DNA from 2 places in the Bacillus sp. A015 genome. Region 2 is predicted to be linked to the other one. Evidence: riboswitches for the same ligand, from Rfam matches in the RefSeq annotation. Region 2 holds a riboswitch; the other holds the start of a gene.

Region 1 (9,902 bases), on a different contig from region 2:
GGGTACATCTAAATCAGGCAGGCTATAACCAATTCTTCCTTCTTTGGATAATTCAAAAATAAGCGGCTGATCTTGTTTATTCATGGCGATCCCCCAATTCCTTGATGAACGTATCAATTTCTTCTTTTGTTCTTAGCTCTGTCACGGCTACAAGCATGTGCTGCTGAAGCTCTGGGTAGTCTATCCCTAAGTCATAGCCGCCGATGATCCCTTTTTCAAGCAATCGTTTATTGGCTTCTTTTACAGGCTCATTTAACTTGATCACAAATTCATTAAAATGGGCTCCTTCTACATCAGCCTGAAGCCCATGTTTTTCCGCCTGCGTCTTGGCATAATGGGCTTTTTGCACGTTTTGATAGGCGATTTCTTTTATGCCTGTCTTTCCAAGTGCCGTCATCGCAACAGAAGCGGCTAACGCATTTAATGCCTGATTCGAACAAATATTTGACGTCGCTTTGTCTCTTCGAATGTGCTGTTCACGTGCTTGAAGGGTCAGCACAAATCCACGAACGCCATTTTCATCTTCTGTTTGACCGACTAAACGCCCTGGAACTTTTCGCATTAATTTTTTCGTCACGGCAAAATACCCGCAATGAGGTCCGCCAAATGCAGCCGGAATGCCAAACGGCTGTGCATCACCAACAACAATATCTGCCCCCAGTTTTCCTGGCGGCGTCAGTAAACCGAGTGCAAGCGGATTACTTGAGACAATGAACAGGCTCTTTCCTTTATGGGCAATCGGTTCAATCTCTTTTAACGGTTCGACTACACCGAAAAAGTTTGGATATTGTACAAGAACAGCTGCTGTTTCGTCGCAGACGGCCTCTTCTAATGCCGCTACATCCGTCTGCCCTTTTCGCGCAGGTACCTCAACTACTTCAATATGCTGTCCTTTGGCATATGTTTTCAGCACCGCTCTTGATTCAGGGTGAACCGACTCAGAGACAACAATTTTCTTTTTCTTTGTATGTCCTGCAGCCAGCATCGCCGCTTCAGCTAATGCGGTTCCGCCATCATACATCGAGGAGTTGGCAAGATCCATGCCGGTCAGCTCAGCGATCATCGTTTGAAACTCAAAGATGGCTTGCAATTCACCTTGCGAAATCTCGGGCTGATAAGGTGTATACGCTGTATAAAATTCAGAGCGTGAGATGACGTGATCTACAATGACAGGCTGATAATGATCATACACACCAGCACCAAGAAACGATGCATAGGAAACAGTATCCTTATTCTTTGCAGCTAAGCGAGATAATTCCCGCACAAGCTCTGTTTCAGATGCGGCTTCTTTGATGTTGTATGCTCCTTTGAATCGTACTTTCTCTGGGATATCTGAAAAAAGCTCATCAATCGACTGAACGCCGATGACATCCAGCATTTCTTTTTGATCTTGCTCTGTTTGCGGCAAATACCTGTGCTTCATCCTCTATTCCCCCTCGTTATTTGGCTCTTTTATAAAATGGTGTGGCGACGATTTTGGCTTTTAGACGTTTTTTACGAACTTGTACTTCCACCTCTGCCTGAAGCTGCGCCTCTGATGTTTCGATCAAAGCAAGCCCGACATTTTTCTTTAACGTTGGAGATTGTGTACCCGTTGTGACAATTCCAATCTGCTTCTCTCCTGAAAAGACCGGATAGTCTGTACGCGGAATCCCTTTATCAATCATTTCAATGCCGACAAGCTTTCGCTTCGTTCCTTCTTCTTTTTGCTTTTTGAGCGCTTCTTTCCCAATAAAATTAGCTTCTTTATCCGTTTTGACAGCAAAACCAATCCCGCCCTCTAATGGGGAAATATCCTTTGTGAGCTCCTGACCATAAAGCGGGAGTCTTGCTTCAAATCTCAAGGTGTCACGTGCACCGAGCCCGCACGGTATTAACCCTTTAGGCTGGCCCGCTTGTAATAAAGCCGACCAAATGTGCACTGCATCTTCTGACTGGCAGTAGATTTCAAAGCCGTCTTCTCCTGTGTAGCCAGTTCTTGAAACAAGCACCTCTTTTTGAGCGACCTCAGCCTGTGATAAAAACGTAAATGGCTTGAGAGATGTCACCTCTTCGCCCGCCACATCCTTGATGATGTCAGCAGCAAGAGGTCCTTGAAGTGCTAGCAAGGCGATTTGATCAGAGACGTTTTTGATCAATACGTCATCCTCCCCCTGATGCTTGAGCAGCCAATCCACATCTTTTTCGATATTTGATGCATTAATGACAAGTAAATAGTTGTTCTTTTCTTTTTGATAGACGAGCAGGTCATCCACCGTCCCGCCATCTTCATAACACATGGCTGTATATAGTGCCTTACCATCCGTCAGCTTAGACAGATCATTGGTTAATAACCTTTGTAAAAAAGGAAGGGCATCTTGACCTTTGACTTCCACCTCACCCATGTGAGACACATCAAAAAGCCCTGCTTTTGTTCGAACAGCTTCATGTTCTTCTTTAATGGAAGAAAATTGGACAGGTAATTCCCAGCCCCCGAAGTCAATGGTTTTTGCGCCAAACGTTTCATACGCATGAAAAAGCGGTGTTCGTTTCAACATCAATCGTTTCCCCCTTTTTTCTTACAGTGCAGATCACAAGCTGAATTTTCAGAAAAAAATCACAGCAAAAAAGGACAGAGAGCTCCCTTTTTATCAAAAAGAAGTCTCTGTCCTTGCACCTGAAAGTTTACAGCACAACATCATTGTGCGTTTTCCCCTTTGGTGGTTTGCTAAAAAACAATGAGCAAACACTCTCCAGAGTTGCGTCCGGTAAGAGTACTTTTGCCTGAGAGATTCACTGAATCAATTCAGCTTGCTCCTTCGGCGCCTGCCAGTGCAAAATAACCGCCAAGTCTCTCCCCATACCATCATCCGCTCATATTCTTCACATTTATTGGACATACTATCAAAATGGGTGACTTATTTTCTAGATCACTTACCAACATCCTACCACTAGAAATGGATCAAGAGCAACAGAAAAATCATTAACATTTTTAAAATAAATGTTCAATATCGTTCGCTTTTATTGAAATATACAGTCTTTTAAAGACCTCTTAAAAAATGAAGCGTTTAAAAACAGAACGTTTTTATCATAAACCGACTAGAAAGGCAGGCGATGACATTGAATATTCAAACGATTTTTGATCAGGAATGGGCAAGTGAATTTCAGCAGCGGCTTTCAGCAGACGGTCCCTGGGCGAACTGGGATATGTACCGATTAGCGACGCAGGTTCAGAAAGTCACGGCGATTGATTCATTCGAGGGTTTGCAAGCTCCTACGCACCTACCTGACTTCACTCCTTTAAAACACCAGCTCGAAGCAGCCAGAAGAGTCGTAGAAGAGATGAACGGGAAAGCCATTCTAGCAGATGAAGTGGGACTTGGGAAAACTGTAGAAGCAGGACTCATTATCAAAGAATACATGATTCGTGGACTTGCCAAAAAGATTCTCATTCTCGTCCCCGCCTCCCTTGTGTCTCAATGGGTGCAGGAGCTGCGGACGAAATTTTACATTGATGCTGTCGAACAAAAAAAAAGCTATGTGTGGGAGCAGTGTGACGTCGTGGTTTCCTCAATTGATACAGCCAAAAGACAGCCGCATCGAGACACGATTTTATCTATCGCCTACGATATGGTTATTATTGATGAAGCACACAAACTGAAAAACAATAAAACGAAAAACTATGAATTTGTGAGAAATCTAAATAAGAAGTTCTGCCTGCTGCTTACAGCTACGCCTATTCAAAACCGAATCGGAGAAATTTTCAATCTCGTTTCCCTTCTGAAGCCAGGCCATCTTGGGAATGAACATCAGTTTAAAGATGTTTTTGCCAAAAAGGACTTGCAGCTTGAAGATCATGATCGATTGAAACAGCTAATCAATAAAGTGATGATTCGTAACCGAAGAGAAGACACTGGCATCGAGTGGTCAAAACGGCATGTCAAGACGATTTCCATTCATTTCTCTCCGACAGAGCAAGCGTTATATGATGAAATCTGCAAGCTGAAAGAGAATCCAGCTTATACAAAGCACATGTTTTCAATCATGACCTTGGAACGGGAATGCTGCTCAAGCCGTGAGGCGGTCTATATGACGATAAAAAAAATGCAGGAAGAAGAAAAACACATTTTAGGATCTTCTGCCATTGCGCAAATCATGGAGAAAATCAACCAAGTCGAGCAAAATTCAAAGGCGCTGGAAGTCGTCAAACTCATTCAGCAGTTAAATGAGAAAGTGATTATTTTCACTGAATATCGTGCGACACAAATTTATTTACAATGGTTTCTTCAGCAAAACGGCATTAGCTCGGTTCCTTTTCGAGGCGGCTTTAAGCGGAGCAAAAAAGACTGGATGAAAGATTTATTTAGAGAACGGGCTCAAGTATTAATTGCTACAGAAGCCGGCGGCGAAGGGATTAACCTTCAGTTTTGTAACCAGATCATCAACTACGACCTTCCGTGGAATCCGATGCGTCTAGAACAGAGAATTGGACGTATCCACCGCCTTGGCCAAGAGCGGGATGTCCACATTTACAATATGGCAACGAATGGAACAGTCGAGGAACATATTCTAAAGCTTTTATATGAAAAAATTCAGCTGTTTGAAAACGTCATTGGCGATCTAGATGATATTTTAACGCGAATTGATATCCAAGATGCCGAAACAGAATTGCATCATATACTCTTTCAGCACGAATCTGACGGAGACATGAAAAAGAAATTAACCCAGTTTGCTTCTTATTTAACAGAAGCACAAACACCGCTTTTAGAAAAAAGGCAGCAAGGCTCATAAAGGAGAGTTGATCAATGGAGCAGCGTCACATTCATACATTTCTTCTCCGTTTCTTTCAGGCGAACCAATGCGACATATTAGAAGAAAGTGCAGGACATATGACAGTCCAACTGACAATCGAAATGGATAAATTGATTATGAACCGCCCTTTTTATTGGCACTGGCTCGAAAAAACGGGCGGTGTACCTGAACCGCGGCAATTAACCTTAATCACCGATCAAAAAAAAGCCGGTGACACGGTCGAAGGTGAATTTGTCCACTTCGGCTCCCCTCGTTTATTTCAAATATTCGAGGCTGTTAAACAGCAGGGCCGATTTATCCGGCTCTACGAAAAAGTGAGACCGCTTAGCAACAACCAGATCGCACTGGAGCCATGGCTTGGTCTCAATGTGAAAATATCCTATCTGGCAGACCGTAAAAAGGATAAGCTGCTGTCACTTGGGCTTCATCTGATACGAGGAGAAGTCATAGAACAATTTCAAGAAAAGCTCGAAGCCCGTGAGCTGTCGTCTCAAATTCCTGATTATTGCTTTACGATGAGTACAATGATTAAGCCAGAAAGCGGCGTCAAACGGCTCTATAGCCTGATGGAGCGTTATGCCCATGAGGAGCCGGACGATTGGGCGGTGAGGGCTGTTCAAAAGTGGAAAGAAGACTCGGAACTTTTAAACCAATTTTATGAAGGGACTTCAGACACATCTGTAGAATATGAAATAGAAAGACAAGCACTTAAAACTTTATACGAACCAAAAATCAGTCTTACGATTGAAAATGGCGGGCTTTTTTACTTACAGCAAAAAAGAGGAGGTTGACTCACGAGTCCCCTCCCCTTCATGTGACATACGATTTTCGATCAGTCAAAAAAAAGTTTGTCTGTTTGTATTGGGCGGAAACATGACGCAAGCAATCTATGAGATCTTACCACCTGTGTCTTTCCATTTAATGCGTTAAGTGCCTGAAATACACGATTCAGTATTTTAGGAGGGTATTTGTATGGAAAAGAAAACGAAATTATTAGACAGTGAATGGGTTCAATTATTACGCGAAGCTCGCAAAGCAGGACTAACAGTTGAAGAAGTCCGTCATTTTCTCAAATCAAAAGAAAAGTCCTCTGAGTCTCCCCCTCTGGTAAGAAGTCATTCTATCAAACCTTTCTGAATGTGCTATAATATCGAAAGGAAGGTGATGACATTGATTGGCCAGCGTATTAAACAATACCGCAATGAAAAAGGCTACTCACTATCAGAACTGGCCGAAAAGGCTGGGGTAGCGAAGTCTTATTTAAGCTCAATAGAAAGAAACTTGCAAACAAACCCCTCCATTCAATTTCTTGAAAAAATCTCCGCTGTTCTGGACGTCTCGGTTCATACACTGTTACACGAAAAAGATGAAACCGAATACGATGGTCAATTAGATAGTGAATGGGAAAAACTAGTTCGAGATGCAATGACATCAGGGGTTTCGAAAAAGCAATTTCGTGAATTTTTAGATTATCAAATCTGGAAAAAACAGCAAGAAGAGGAGTAAAGCGCACGTTTTAGCGCATACTCCTCCAATTGCTATGCAGAGCTTATATCAGTCTAAAGACTGGATTTATTTTTTATCTTCGCTGTGTGCTTTTTCGTTTTCTTTCACGTAGCCTTTTTCATCCGTATGCTTTTTGGGATTGATCGTTAAACCATTCCACTGAGTCGCTTCGAAGGAAAGATCAATTTGAATCGCATCGCCTTGGTATTTATTTTGGATATAGTGACCAGCTTTATCCTTCGTCTGGTCATTGACAAATTCAATGATCATTTCCATTTTATCGTAATCAAACGGATTCTTTGGAATGCCGTCATACTCTGGAGCCACTGTTCCATCAACGGTTGCTACATTAATTTTACCACTTTCATGTAAAAACTTCTCATCGACGGCATGACGAAGCTTTTCAAATGCGGTCTGATCCTGTTTTGACGTTAATTGATGCAGGTCAAGCAGGTTTGCATGGTCTAAAATGATATTTTTCGGATAACCATTTCCACCTTCGGCTCCAACCGTAAGAACACTCACCTGAAACTGGCTGAGGAATTCTTCAGCTGTATTCTTACCGCCATTCTTCGCAGAAGTTCCATCTTTAAACTGGCTATAATCAAGACTCATCAGCACTTGATTAATCGCAAGCGACCCCTTATTTTCAAAATTAAATTCTTTCTTTATTCGGTCACCAGGTTTTAAGTTCGCAAGGTTGATGGCGCCGGAGTTCTCTTTTGCAGATAAATTCAGCTCTCCTGTCGAGTAGACCGCGTTTGCCTTTTCTACATCATTAAACGCCGCCCAAGTTCCCCCGCTGATTAGAGCAAGGCCTAATGCCCCTGATAATACACCTAAACGAATTGTTTTTTTGATAGCCATGAATAAACCCCCTAATAAATTGTTTTATTGAAACCTAATGAGGTTACAAACGAAAATTTATGCTTGCTTCTCTGACATATGTAAATCAGCCGTGTGTCTTCGATGTTTCGCAGCACCCACAAAATGAATTGTTGAGTAAACGAGCAGCATCACACCTGGTATAATCAGCAGCAAAGCGGTTCCAGCCGAAGTACCGGCATACGAAAGAAGCTTTCCTGCATAAGGGATGTTCATTCCCGTATACTGCGCAACCACTTGATCCGCTTTTACCAGCGTGCCGTCTTGATACATATTGTGGTCTCCTTTGGTCTCAAAGGCTTTATTTGTCCCATTTCCTTTTACACCAACAATTCGGTGAGTCACAAAGGACTTGTCTTGCTTCGTTTGAAAAGTGATAATATCCCCTTTTTTGAGCGTATCAGGTGAGGTCACATGTTGTACTACAATCAGCGACCCAGCCGAAAATTCCGGTTCCATTGAGCCAGATAATACTTGCTTGAATTGATAACCGAAAATCTGAGGATCTCCACCTGTTGTTCTTGATGACAACACGACAATAATACATGCAATCATCATCGTGAAAACCGTTGCGTAAAGAATACTGCCAGACATTTTCATCCATTTTTTCATGTCCCTTCTCCCCTTCTCATATCATTTTTTTCATTCAGCAGACAGCTCCATTTAGGATATCTTTTCTTGACAGCTTGAGAGCTGCATATGTTTAGACCAAAAGAATGTTTTTTCAGATGCACCAAATCCATTAGGAAAATAGATTTTAAATGCATAGATTCCATTCGTTTTTGCTTTATCTGTTGTGACAGTCGTCGTTTCTTCTGATGAAAGGTGCTGTATAGAGCTCTTTTCAAGAATATGACCATCCTGTAATGGTTTCTGATCACTTTCTACTTTGTGTAATTCCCACTTCCATTCAGAGTGTGCTATGGATTGTCCAATATTTTTTAATGTCATGCTCAGCTTTTGAGGCGCACAGACTGTTCCTTCGATCATCGTTTGATCTATGAGCTTTAAATCACTTTTATCCCATTTCTTTGGCTGACAATGCTGGTCTGTCTGTTCAAAATCTTCACACGTGTTCATCACAAAATTTGTATGCTCGACATCGTTAAAAGAAGCGTTAGTAGATGTGATAAGAAGAGACGTGAAAATTAAACAAATGGCACTAAAGAGTACAAAGAGCGACTGTTTCATTCTTCCAACTCCTTGGACGATTGTTCTTTAAAGAGAACGATTATATTCAGTATAAGGAAATACCTATAAAACCCAAAACGTCAAATTAGTCCATTTTGTTCTTAAACAAGAACTCTTGCGAGAAAATTCTTCCATTTTCTCATTCTTTCGCCATATTCTATATTTTTTTCTGTGACATTTGTACTTCTTAAAAATTTACATAAAAGTGTAGGATTTGGTCAGGATAATAATTGATGAGGTGATGTTAAGTGAAATATGGAAAAATCATGATCATGCTCAGTTTACTGTTGGGTCCTGTCATACAAGACGCCAAACCTGCAGATGCGAGAGGATTCACTACTGCCGCAGATCAATGGGAAACAAGAGCTGTCAAAGAAGCAAAGAAAAGATATCCGTTAGCACAAGTCTTATTTAAACAAAAAGTATGGGACAGGCACCGGGAAAAAGAATCTGTGAAACAGTATCATATTACATTAAAAGATCATGCCAAAGAATTTGGGGTATTTGTCACCATTTCCTATAACCCTTACTCAAACAAGGTCAATAAAGTCATTGTCGTTGAAGAATACAGCTAAAGCGGCACAAAAAAACCGCCTGCTGGCGGCTTTTTACTTTTGTCGATGTCGTTTTTTTAGCATCATTGAAAAGCCAAACGGCAGAACACCAAATAAACGCTGTGAAAATGGTGGTTTTGTTTCCATCTTTTCTTGTTTATGTTCCTTCCGTTCGTCACGTGGTGTATTCATATATTTAATGATTTCCTGTGTCATATATTTTACATAGTCATTTGTTTTCAACGAACATTCACCTCTTCTTCCTTAAAGTGTTACCAGGAAGAGTGTGATTTTATACACTGGCTAATCAGGGATTGTCCATTTCATGATTTCACCGGTCTTCCCATCCATCACCAATTCCCGCTCATCTGCTAAACCATCCTTTGTTTTAACGCCGACCAGCATGTGGACAAGTTTTTTCTTTTGATCACACCCGATCTGTTTCAATGTCACACGTCCTTCTTCAGTGTCCACATGAGTATTCGGCTGATCACAAATACGATTTAATTTGCTCGCAGCCTCACTTACACCCATTCTAAATAGCTGCTGTTTTTTATAAAAGGAAATCGTCAGCTCTGCACTTTTCAGCTCATTTTGAAACCCAATCGTCATCGAGCCTAGGATCAAAAGGAAGAAAAGACTCGTAGCAAGTACGTGCGGATAGATAAACCCTTCTTCACTTTTCACGTTTTAGGAACCACTCCTTTATATGTGAAAAAAACGGCTTCATACACCTTACCAGATACATCTGTGACTTCAAGGTTTGTTGTTTGCTGATCTGTTCTGACGCGAAATTGTTTCACCTTTTGCAATAAAGGAAGATGCCCTGCCTGATCCATTCGCTTCCGCAGCATCTCTTGATATGGCTCAACCCTCACAACTCGCCCTTGGTCGGAAATATATTCTAACGCTTTTCCTTTCTTCACCGCTCTAACAGCCAGTGCACGGCTTAATTCCTCCTCTAATTGCAGTACA
Region 2 (9,902 bases):
TTGCACCTGACATTGCACGGGATACTGAACTTTTGGCTACTCCAGAAAAAGCAGAAGAGTGGTCTGCAATTCTCCGTGACTTAATGAAAAAGGGAGGAAATCAATAATGAAGTGTCCAAGATGTGAATCTGAAAAAGTAAGCTTATTAACAAAGTCTCCTGTTAAGGATGTTTGGGAAGTTTATATTTGTGATACTTGTACCTTATCTTGGAGAAATACAGAAGGGCCTAATATAACAGACCCTGAAAAATATGATAAACGTTTCAAGCTAGACCCGGCTAAATTTAAAGAATTAGACCAGATTCCTCCAGTACCAAAGTTAATAGATTAATTTAAAAATAAGAAGATCTCTATTTTAAGAATAGAGATCTTCTTAAATAGTAGAATAGTTTACACATCATAGTGAGGAAAGGTGCTAACATGAATAGAACGGAATTGTCTACTGAGGTGTTTGAGTTATTAAATGGAACATGTCTATTAGAAAAACAACATGAAGCAATGATGTTAATGACAGTAAGCGAAGATGGTTGGCCTCATAATGCAATGATTAGTGTTGGGGAAATCCTAGCCGTTAATCATCAGGAGTTAAGAATAGGATTGTGGCCAAACACATCTACTGCGTCTAATATGATTCGTACGAATAAAGCGACGTTAGTCCTTGTTTATCAAGGGAAGGCTCATTATATTCGACTTTTTTTGAGAAGACTTCAAGAGCTGCCTAACAGAAATTATAAAAGGGAAAGATTTTCTGCTCAGGTTGTTTTAGCTCGTGAGGATGTAGCAAAATATGCAAAAATAACTTCTGGCATCAATATAGAATTATTAAACGAGAAAGAAGTAGTTGAACGTTGGAAAAATACAGTCGAAGATTTGATGAAATAATCCATCATAACAATATTACAACTAAAGGTTCAAGAAGTATTTACAGATGATTGATTATATGGGACAAAGAATAAAGAGTCAAACTATGATTAAATGAAGCAAAGTATAGACAATTTCTATTTGTCCATACCTTGCTTCATTTATTTGATAGTGAAGTTTGTAGATGGGTGAATCCCTATATTTCGCTTTAGAAAGGATATTTTCTTGGTTGATTTTGTACAGAAATCCATTGAACTCGTGTAAATTCTTCGAAAGCCCATTGGCCCCCGTATCGTCCAAGTCCAGAGGCCTTTTCCCCACCAAATGGCGCCAGGCTATCATCATTTACGCTTTGATCGTTCACATGAGCCATTCCGCTTTCAATGCGTCTTGCTAATTTAATTCCTTTTTCAATGTTTTTCGTAAATATGCCAGCACTTAACCCATATTCAGTGTCGTTTGCGATATGTATTGCTTCTTCCTCATTGTCAAAAGGAATGATTGACACCACTGGGCCAAATATTTCACTGCGTGCAATCTTCATGTCGTTATTGACATCTGCAAATACAAATGGCGTTATAAGCTTTCCCTCTCTTTTTCCTTCTAACACTAATTTGGCGCCTTCATTTTTTCCTTCTTCAATGATAGACATTACATGATCAGCTTGTTTAGCATTAATTAGAGGTCCAATCACTACAGAAGGGTCTGCTGGGTTCCCGCATTTTAATAAAGCTGCTCTTTCAGTGTACTTTTTAATAAAGGTATGATAAAGATTACGATGAACGAGAATACGGTTAATAATCATGCAGATTTGCCCTTGGTGTAAAAATTTACCGAAAATTGCAGCGTCTATAGCTTGGTCAATATCTGCGTCTTCCATTACAATAAATGGATTGTTGCCACCAAGTTCTAAGGCTGTTCTTTTAAGGTTTTTTCCAGCAATTGAACCAATATGGCGTCCGACTCCAGTTGAACCTGTAAAGGAGATGATTTTTGGAATTGGATGTTCGATAAATGAGTCTCCAATTTCTTTTACATTTGTCAAGATTAGATTAAAAACTCCTTTTGGTAGACCCGCCTCTTCGAAAGCTTTTGCGATTACGACCCCACCTGATAACGCCGTTTGCAAGTCTGGTTTGTGTACAACTGTATTACCTGTGGCAATGGCAACAGCAATAGACCGCATAGATAAGTGAAGAGGAAAATTAAACGAACTTATAATTCCGGCTACCCCTATAGGTGCTCGATATACATAATTTGTTTTGTTTTCTATTAAAGCAGGGAATTCTGATCTCTCTTCTAGTTGGTATGGATAGTCCATGGATTTTTTCAAGATATTCATGGTAGCTTCAATTTCAATAGTGGCTTTCACCAAGGAACTTCCAGCCTCTTTACAGAGAGTTTCAACTATTTCATTCTTACGTTTTTCAAAAAAACTATATGCATTTTGAAGAATGCTCACCTTTTTAGAAGCTGACACTTTCCCCCACTTGTCTTGAGCTTCCTTTGCAGCTTGGTATGCAGAGTGAAGATCCTCTTCGGAAGCTATATTTACTTCAGTAATTACCTCAGAAGTATAAGGATTAAAAATTTTCTTAATTTTATTCGATGAACCTTTTCTCCATTGTCCATCGATATATTGATTTATTTTCTTTGCAAATAAATCCACAATGATTCCCCCTTGTGTCTATCAATTTCAGCCATTATTTAATTATAATGAATAGATATTTAGAGGGGAAATATCTATTTTATATAAATAAAATACCTATTAAGTATCTTATTTTCCCTTCATAAAAGATTGAAACTTAGTGCTAAATGCTATTTTAAAGTGCGATTTAATTAAAAAACTTCCCAGTATAAAGTGGAAGGTTTCCTGTCTTAATTATTAGCTAATTTTAACAATACTTTTTGGGTTTTCTAGATTTAATTGCTCAAATACAAATTCTTCACCTTGTTTCTCAATAACAGCCGCCTTAATTTCCAACATATATCCCCTTTTAGTTGACATTCATTGTATGTGGATTAATAAATCTATCATAAAACGACAATGATCAATAACATATCCATTATCAAAAAGGCCCCTGCATGCCTCAGGGGATTTCTCTCTACAATCATTCCCCTCAAATTTAAGCAATTCACTATCATTACCTTTCACATTCATATAAAATAAGAGCTAGTGAAAATTTGAAGAGATGCTTGATAAATGAAGGGCATGTAGGCTGTGAGCTGCATGAGATGATGAGATGTTTGAACGTGAAGGTTGCGAAGCTGTTCCTCCTCACACATGAGATCTTGTAAGCGTAACCATTATTTGTCACTTCATTGCGATGGTGTTGAGGGGTGTGTCAGCATGAGGAATCCGTATGTGAAAACGGCTTCTAGTCTTTATATCAATTATTTTTTATTAGGTATGGTCAATATTATATTGGCTTCAAATATGCCATTTTTAATCAAACAGTTAGATACCAATAGTGCGGGAATTAGTTATATGATCTCGGCACTCGGCATTGGCAGGGTGCTCACGTATGGTCTATCAGGCGTGCTGTCAGATCGGTTTGGCCGAAAGCCGGTGATTTTGGTTTCAGGTGTGCTGATGGCGGTGTTCCTCATCGGGATCCCATTGTCTCCAAATTATCAAATCGCCTTTGCGTTTGCGATTTTGGCAGGGGTGGCGAATTCAGCGATGGATGCAGGGACGTATCCAGCCTTAATGGAGGCTTTTCCGCAAAACTCGGGATCTGCGAATGTGATGGTGAAAGCCTTTATTTCAATTGGGGCGACCATTCTGCCGCTGGCAATTTTCTTTTTAGCGGAGCATGATTTATTTTATGGCATTGCGTTTTTTGTTCCTGCTCTGATCTATCTTGTGAATGTCTTGATGCTCTGGACATTGCCATTTCCGAATCATCGCAAAGTGGAGCAAGTTCAGGTGACCGAGCATGACGGACTTCCACGCTTCACGTCAGAGCCTACGTTTTGGAGGGAAGGGATCGCACTCATTGTGATCAGCTTTACATCAAATGGTCTGTACGCCTTGCCGCAAATTTGGCTTCCTACGTACGGTGAGGCCATATTGGGGATGGCTTCTGGCAGTGCAGTGAAGCTGCTTAGTTACTATAGCATGGGTGGGTTGCTGTCTGTTTTATTGCTCGCATTTCTTTTGCGCCGCATTGTCCGTCCGGTCACGGTGCTGCTGATCTATCCAATCATGACACTTGCCTCTATCTGTGTGCTACTGGTCGTAAAATCCCCAGTCATAGGAACTGTCAATTCATTTGTATTGGGATTTTCAACGGCTGGTGTCTTTCAGCTGACATTAACGGTGATGGCTGAATTCTTCTGGAAGAACAAAGGAACGATGACAGGGATTATCTCAACAGCCGGCGGGGTGTCGGCCATCGTCATCCCGGTCGTAACAGGTTTGATTGAAAGCCACTCGACCATTTTACAGATCTTTATGTTCGATGCGGTTGTGGCTGTTGTGGCCATTATTGGTGCAATGTATATCCTGTATCGATACCGCCAAATCATGGTACATGAATAAAAAAAAGACGACCTCCACTCAGGAAGTCGTCTTTTTTGTTTAGAAACGGTCGTTTTCAAAAAGTATCTGTTTCACTTGATCAACTGGCATATCTTCACCAGTAAAGAGTTTGTAAGCAAGAGCACCTTGCCATAGCATCATTCCAAGACCGTTAATGGTTTTGGCACCCGCTTCCTGTGCTTGAGCAAGAAGTTTTGTTTTTTGCGGGTTGTACACAACATCTGTCACGATCAAATCTTTACGCAGTACATCAAGCGTGTCATCAATAATGCTAAGCTGGTCTAATGGTTTCATTCCAAGGCTTGTCCCATTTGCTAAGATCGCACTTTCAGCTACTTCACGGCGGAAAGCGTCTTTGTCTTCAAGTGGGAAAATGTTCGCTTTGACACCGAATGATTTCATCTCTTCATTGATGTACTTCACATTTTCTTCCGCTTGAACAAAGTATTGATCTTGACGAGCAAAAATACTAATTTCACGAATACCTGATTGTGCAAGTTGAATGGCAATCGGTGTCGCAGCACCGCCTGAGCCAACAAGTGTTACCTTTTGTCCAGCTAGTTCAACGCCATGTTCAATCAAGTTTCTCACGTAACCAAGACCATCTGTGTTGTAGCCAATCAGCTTGCCATCTTTGTTCACAACAGTGTTGCTTGCACGTGTATATCTCGCAGAATCATCTAGTTCATCTAAGTAATCCAGCACTTTCATTTTATTTGGCATAGATACGTTAAATCCAGCTGCACCCATCGCTTTCATTCCGTTTACTGCTGCTTCTAGTTCATCATTTCCTACTTCAAAGGCTAGGTAAGCGTAGTTGATACCTGTTAATGTGTATCCAAGGTTGTGCATCCGTGGTGACAGGCTGTGTCCAATTGGTGTAGCAAGAAGACCGACTAATTTTGTTTTTCCATCAATATTTCGTTCATGTATGTTTGTCATAATTGACATCTCCTTTTATTATCTAGACAATTTTTTCATGCGTCCTAAAACAAAGACTGCTAACAATACGCTAATGACCGCAATGATCATATCGAAAAATAACGTCATTTTAATATCGTACGTGCTGACCAACCCACTTGTAATGAGCGGCACAAGAATAAACGCTGAGCTTGCCGCAATGTTGACGTATGATGAAACCGTTGCTTTGTTTGTAGGGAATAATTTCATCATAATACTCATGGCCAGCTGGAAGATCCCTGCTGTAAATAATCCTAAGAAAAAGGTGCTGACAATCACAATGCTGTACGTTTCGATTTGAAATAGTGAAAACATTGCAAGGAATGCCCCAATTGGGTAAATAATGGCGACCATAATAGGTGAAATAAATTTATCTAATACGATCGATAGTAATAGAACAGACACAAGGGCACCAATACTAAAATAAGAAAGAAGCTGCGTCGCTTGTCCTGTGCCAAGTCCAATCAGTTTTAACCCGAGTTGCGGAAGCCACGTCTGCCATACGACAAACAATGCAGTAGACGTGAATCCCATGAGCACAACAGCTAAGCCTTCACCAACCATTTTAGGTTCTTCCTTCATTTGTTCCTGCACTGGAAGATCATCTTGTGAAGAGACTTGCTTATGGTTCGGGAATGGCATAAAGATCAAGTAAATCCCTACGAGTAAATAAAGAAGTCCTAGTCCAAAGAACGCCCAGCCCCAGAAGATGTCATGTGCAATAAGGAACGCCAAGATAAATGGAAGAACAGTCGCTCCAATTGAAACGGACGCCTTCACTAAAACAGAAGCTGAACTTGCCTTTTTAGGAAACGATTCTGTTAGAGCAGGGTATGTCCCTGAATCAAGCAGTGAGTTTGCAATCCCTGCTGAAATCGCAAAGATAAAAGCGAGTGTATAATTCGTTGTCGTTGGAATTCCGATTAAGAATAATAAGTAAAGAAAGTTTCCTGTAATAATGACAGGCTTACGTCCCCAGCGGTCTGCTAACCGTCCAGAGAAAAAGAGAGCAATCAGTTTACCTATTCCGATCGCCGATACAAGCAAGCTGATTTTCGGAATATCCACATGGTAGCGTTCAGATAAGCTTTCCATGTTGGATGCCACAATAATATTGATCATGCCGAGCATGAAGTAGTTTAAATACATGCCAAGTGACGATTTAATATAAGGATTTTTCATGTTCCCACTCCTATATTTAAAACCCTTTTTGGGTCAAATTCTTTGTTTACCTTTGTAATATCAAGCCCATCACAACACCCTTTGTGTGATTGATGAAAAAATAATGAATATTCATCTGTTCTTCCATTAAGTACATCGTTCTACTAAAAATAAAAAATAACAACACTCTTGATAAGAAAGTGTATCTTCATGATTTGATCAGAATCAGAAATTATCAATTTCAACTGTTGTTAAATAAAAATAACAGTATGACGAATTAGGTATAACGATATACTAAAAGAAGCAACGTGATAAATATACTCCTGCGCTTTAAATGTGTCAAGTTTATGACTTTGTGATGTAAAAAAAGAAAAATGAAATAAAGAAATGGTTGACTTGATCAATAAAAAAAAGAGAATTGCTGCATGCAATTCTCCCTTTCATGATGATGTAGAGGTTTCTCTAATATGAAGTTGAGGCTTTAGGATCAATCGCTGCAGCTCTTCATCCTGCTCGTTCATTTTATGATATAAAAGGTTCGCTGCTTTTACCCCGATGGATCGTGGGAATGATGAGACAGTGGTGAGCGGCGGATGATACATCTCCGCTTCAGGGATGTTATCGAATCCAACAACATCGATGTCTTCACCAGGCTTGATGTCACGTACTGTCAGTTCCTGAATGACCCCAAACGCGACTAAGTCACTAAAGCAAAAAATAGCAGTAGGAGGCTCGGGCTGGTCGATGACTTGGGTAAGGGCTTCTTTCCCGCCTTCACGGGTAGGTTCCATATCGATAATAAGAGATTCATCAATCGTCAGGTTTGCCTCATCATGGGCTCTTTTGAAACCTTTCATGCGTTCAATCCAAGTCGATGAGGACTTGATGCCGCCTAAAAAGGCAATACGTCGATGTCCTTTTTGAAGAAGGTGATGTACCGCCATCCAAGCGCCTTGTTCATAATCAGCGCCGACATAGTCACAGCGCACATCCGCTAATTCACGGTTTGCCAGTACTTTTGGGGTGCGAATTTGATTTAACTGTTTGACCGTCCGAGTAGAGCTTTTCGAAGCTGGGTTTAAAATAATCCCGCCAACCCGGTGCTCTACCATTGTGGAAATGAGCCGTTCCTGCTTATCGACACTGTCAAAGGTTGTACCAAGTAAAACGGTATAGCCAAGTGATTCAAGTGTGGTTTGCACGCCGATTAAAAACTCAGAAATAAAGGTGTTTGAAATGTCCGTGACGATAACACCCACAATATTGGAGCTTTTTGACCGCATGTTTGCAGCGACGCGGTCGTACACGTATCCTAAATCCTCCATGGATTGCAGTACTTTTGTTCGAGTGGCTTCAGAGATTCTAGGATTGTTTCGAACAACGAGTGAGGCCGTTGAGGTCGAGACACCGGCATGCCGGGCGACTTCCTGTAATGTGACACGCTGTTTGTTCAATTTTTTCATTTATCTTCACCAACTTCAATGGATTGCCTAACTTGGTTCATGGTCAGGATGGATTTCTCCATCAAACGAGCCGAACATCTTTTGATTTATTATACCTTATCAGGGGGTGTTGATGAAGTGAAGTCATATTGAGTCAAATAGGGAGGAGATAAAATCTTAAAAGATTACCATTGACAGCTTTCTTCTAGAGGCGTAAAATATAAAATTATTCAGAAATAGCAACATTTTAAGTAAATAACGAAGGCTATGATTGCTGTGGGTCACACTATGGCAGGAGCAGCTTCTGGAGAGACCGCATGTACGTGCGGCGCCGAAGGGTTCACAATCTCAGGCAAAAGGACAGAAGAGTACGAAATATTGTATTTGTGATGCATGGATGATGCCATGTATTGCTTTTCTCTATTTTGCTATTCTTTTATGACCATGAGATTGGAGCGCATCCAATCTCTTTTTTTATGGACTTTTTGAAGGTTCATTATTTTAGTATAGGATCGTGTCGGAGGAGGGCGTTGACATTGGCACAACAAGAATTAAAACGAGCTTTATCAAACCGTCATGTTCAATTAATTGCAATAGGCGGAACCATCGGAACAGGGCTGTTTTTAGGCTCTGGAAAGGCCATTCAATTGGCAGGTCCGTCGATTATTTTTGCTTATTTAATTGTCGGAATGGCCATCTTTTTTGTCATGAGGGCACTTGGAGAATTGCTCTTATCAAGGGCGGGCTATCAGTCATTAACCGATATTGCAGAGGACTATCTTGGCCCATGGGCTTCCTTTGTAACTGGCTGGACGTATTGGTTTTGCTGGATTATGACAGCGATGGCTGATGTCATTGCGGTCGGGGTGTATGTGCAGTATTGGTTTGACATTCCGCAATGGATTCCTGCAATCATTTGTTTGTTGATTTTACTAGGGTTTAATTTATTAACGGTGAAGCTTTTTGGAGAAATGGAATTTTGGTTTGCACTGATTAAAGTCATTACGATTCTACTGCTAATTGGCGTTGGGGTTGTTCTTTTAATCATTGGTTTTCAAACAGATGCCGGGCCTGTGACGGTCACGAACCTTTGGTCACATGGCGGGGTATTTCCAAATGGTGTCACAGGCTTCTTATTGTCATTCCAGATGGTGATTTTTGCGTATGTGGGAGTGGAACTTGTTGGCGTGTCCGCAGCAGAAACAGCAAATCCACAAAAAAACATTCCGTCTGCGATTAATAAAATTCCATTAAGAATTCTATTTTTCTATGTGGGTGCGATCTTTGTATTATTATGTATCAACCCATGGACCGAGCTCAGTGCATCAGAAAGTCCTTTTGTGAAAACCTTTGGACTGATTGGTATACCAGTAGCAGCGGGGCTCATTAATTTTGTTGTCCTGACTTCTGCGGCTTCCGCTTGTAATAGCGGCATGTTCTCGACGAGCCGTATTTTGTATAATCTCAGTCATCAAAAGCAGGGACCATCCTCCTTTGGCCGTCTGAATAAGCACGCTGTCCCAAGCAATGCACTGTTTGTTTCAACGATCGTGGTATCTGTCGGGGCTCTTTTAAGCAAGCTGATTCCTGAACAAGCCTTTGGCATTGTGACAACAATCAGTGCCATTTGTTTCATTTGGGTATGGAGTATTATTTTAATATGTCACCTGAAATATAAAAAAACACGTCCTGAACTGCATGCAGCATCTACCTTTAAAGCGCCATTCACACCTTTTGTGAATATTTGTGTTCTTGTGCTTTTTGCTGCCATTCTTGTGATCATGCTGTTTGCGGATGCAACACGTCCGGCGCTCTTATTAACACCGGTTTGGTTTGGTTTCTTATTATTGATTTATGCACGAAAGAAACGCCGTGCGTCATAATGGACGGAAAAAAGCACAGCCTTTGCATTAGGCTGTGCTTGCTCAGATTGT

What was found. Region 2 has a riboswitch for glycine ahead of ACSLGF_RS12380 (amino acid permease). Riboswitches for the same ligand answer to the same signal wherever they lie in the genome.
Region 1: another riboswitch for glycine. It lies ahead of gcvT (glycine cleavage system aminomethyltransferase GcvT); the one in region 2 lies ahead of ACSLGF_RS12380 (amino acid permease).

The regions. Positions count from the first base shown of each region.
Region 1 is NZ_JBSPZB010000002.1:238,528-248,429, forward strand. It holds gene gcvPB (aminomethyl-transferring glycine dehydrogenase subunit GcvPB) at 1-84, opposite strand, end outside; gene gcvPA (aminomethyl-transferring glycine dehydrogenase subunit GcvPA) at 77-1,423, opposite strand; gene gcvT (glycine cleavage system aminomethyltransferase GcvT) at 1,440-2,537, opposite strand; glycine riboswitch at 2,643-2,738, opposite strand; glycine riboswitch at 2,742-2,849, opposite strand; gene ACSLGF_RS02860 (DEAD/DEAH box helicase) at 3,100-4,770, shown strand; gene ACSLGF_RS02865 (YqhG family protein) at 4,785-5,582, shown strand; gene ACSLGF_RS02870 (anti-repressor SinI family protein) at 5,764-5,928, shown strand; gene sinR (transcriptional regulator SinR) at 5,962-6,297, shown strand; gene tasA (biofilm matrix protein TasA) at 6,364-7,164, opposite strand; gene sipW (signal peptidase I SipW) at 7,222-7,794, opposite strand; gene tapA (amyloid fiber anchoring/assembly protein TapA) at 7,846-8,373, opposite strand; gene ACSLGF_RS02895 (YqzG/YhdC family protein) at 8,622-8,948, shown strand; gene ACSLGF_RS02900 (YqzE family protein) at 8,982-9,170, opposite strand; gene ACSLGF_RS02905 (hypothetical protein) at 9,231-9,614, opposite strand; gene comGF (competence type IV pilus minor pilin ComGF) at 9,611-9,902, opposite strand, start outside.
Region 2 is NZ_JBSPZB010000014.1:102-10,003, reverse strand. It holds gene ACSLGF_RS12420 (non-oxidative hydroxyarylic acid decarboxylases subunit C) at 1-107, shown strand, start outside; gene ACSLGF_RS12415 (non-oxidative hydroxyarylic acid decarboxylases subunit D) at 107-331, shown strand; gene ACSLGF_RS12410 (pyridoxamine 5'-phosphate oxidase family protein) at 421-882, shown strand; gene ACSLGF_RS12405 (aldehyde dehydrogenase family protein) at 1,070-2,530, opposite strand; gene ACSLGF_RS12400 (MFS transporter) at 3,212-4,405, shown strand; gene ACSLGF_RS12395 (quinate/shikimate dehydrogenase) at 4,445-5,347, opposite strand; gene ACSLGF_RS12390 (MFS transporter) at 5,366-6,547, opposite strand; gene ACSLGF_RS12385 (LacI family DNA-binding transcriptional regulator) at 6,967-7,989, opposite strand; glycine riboswitch at 8,263-8,342, shown strand; gene ACSLGF_RS12380 (amino acid permease) at 8,505-9,851, shown strand.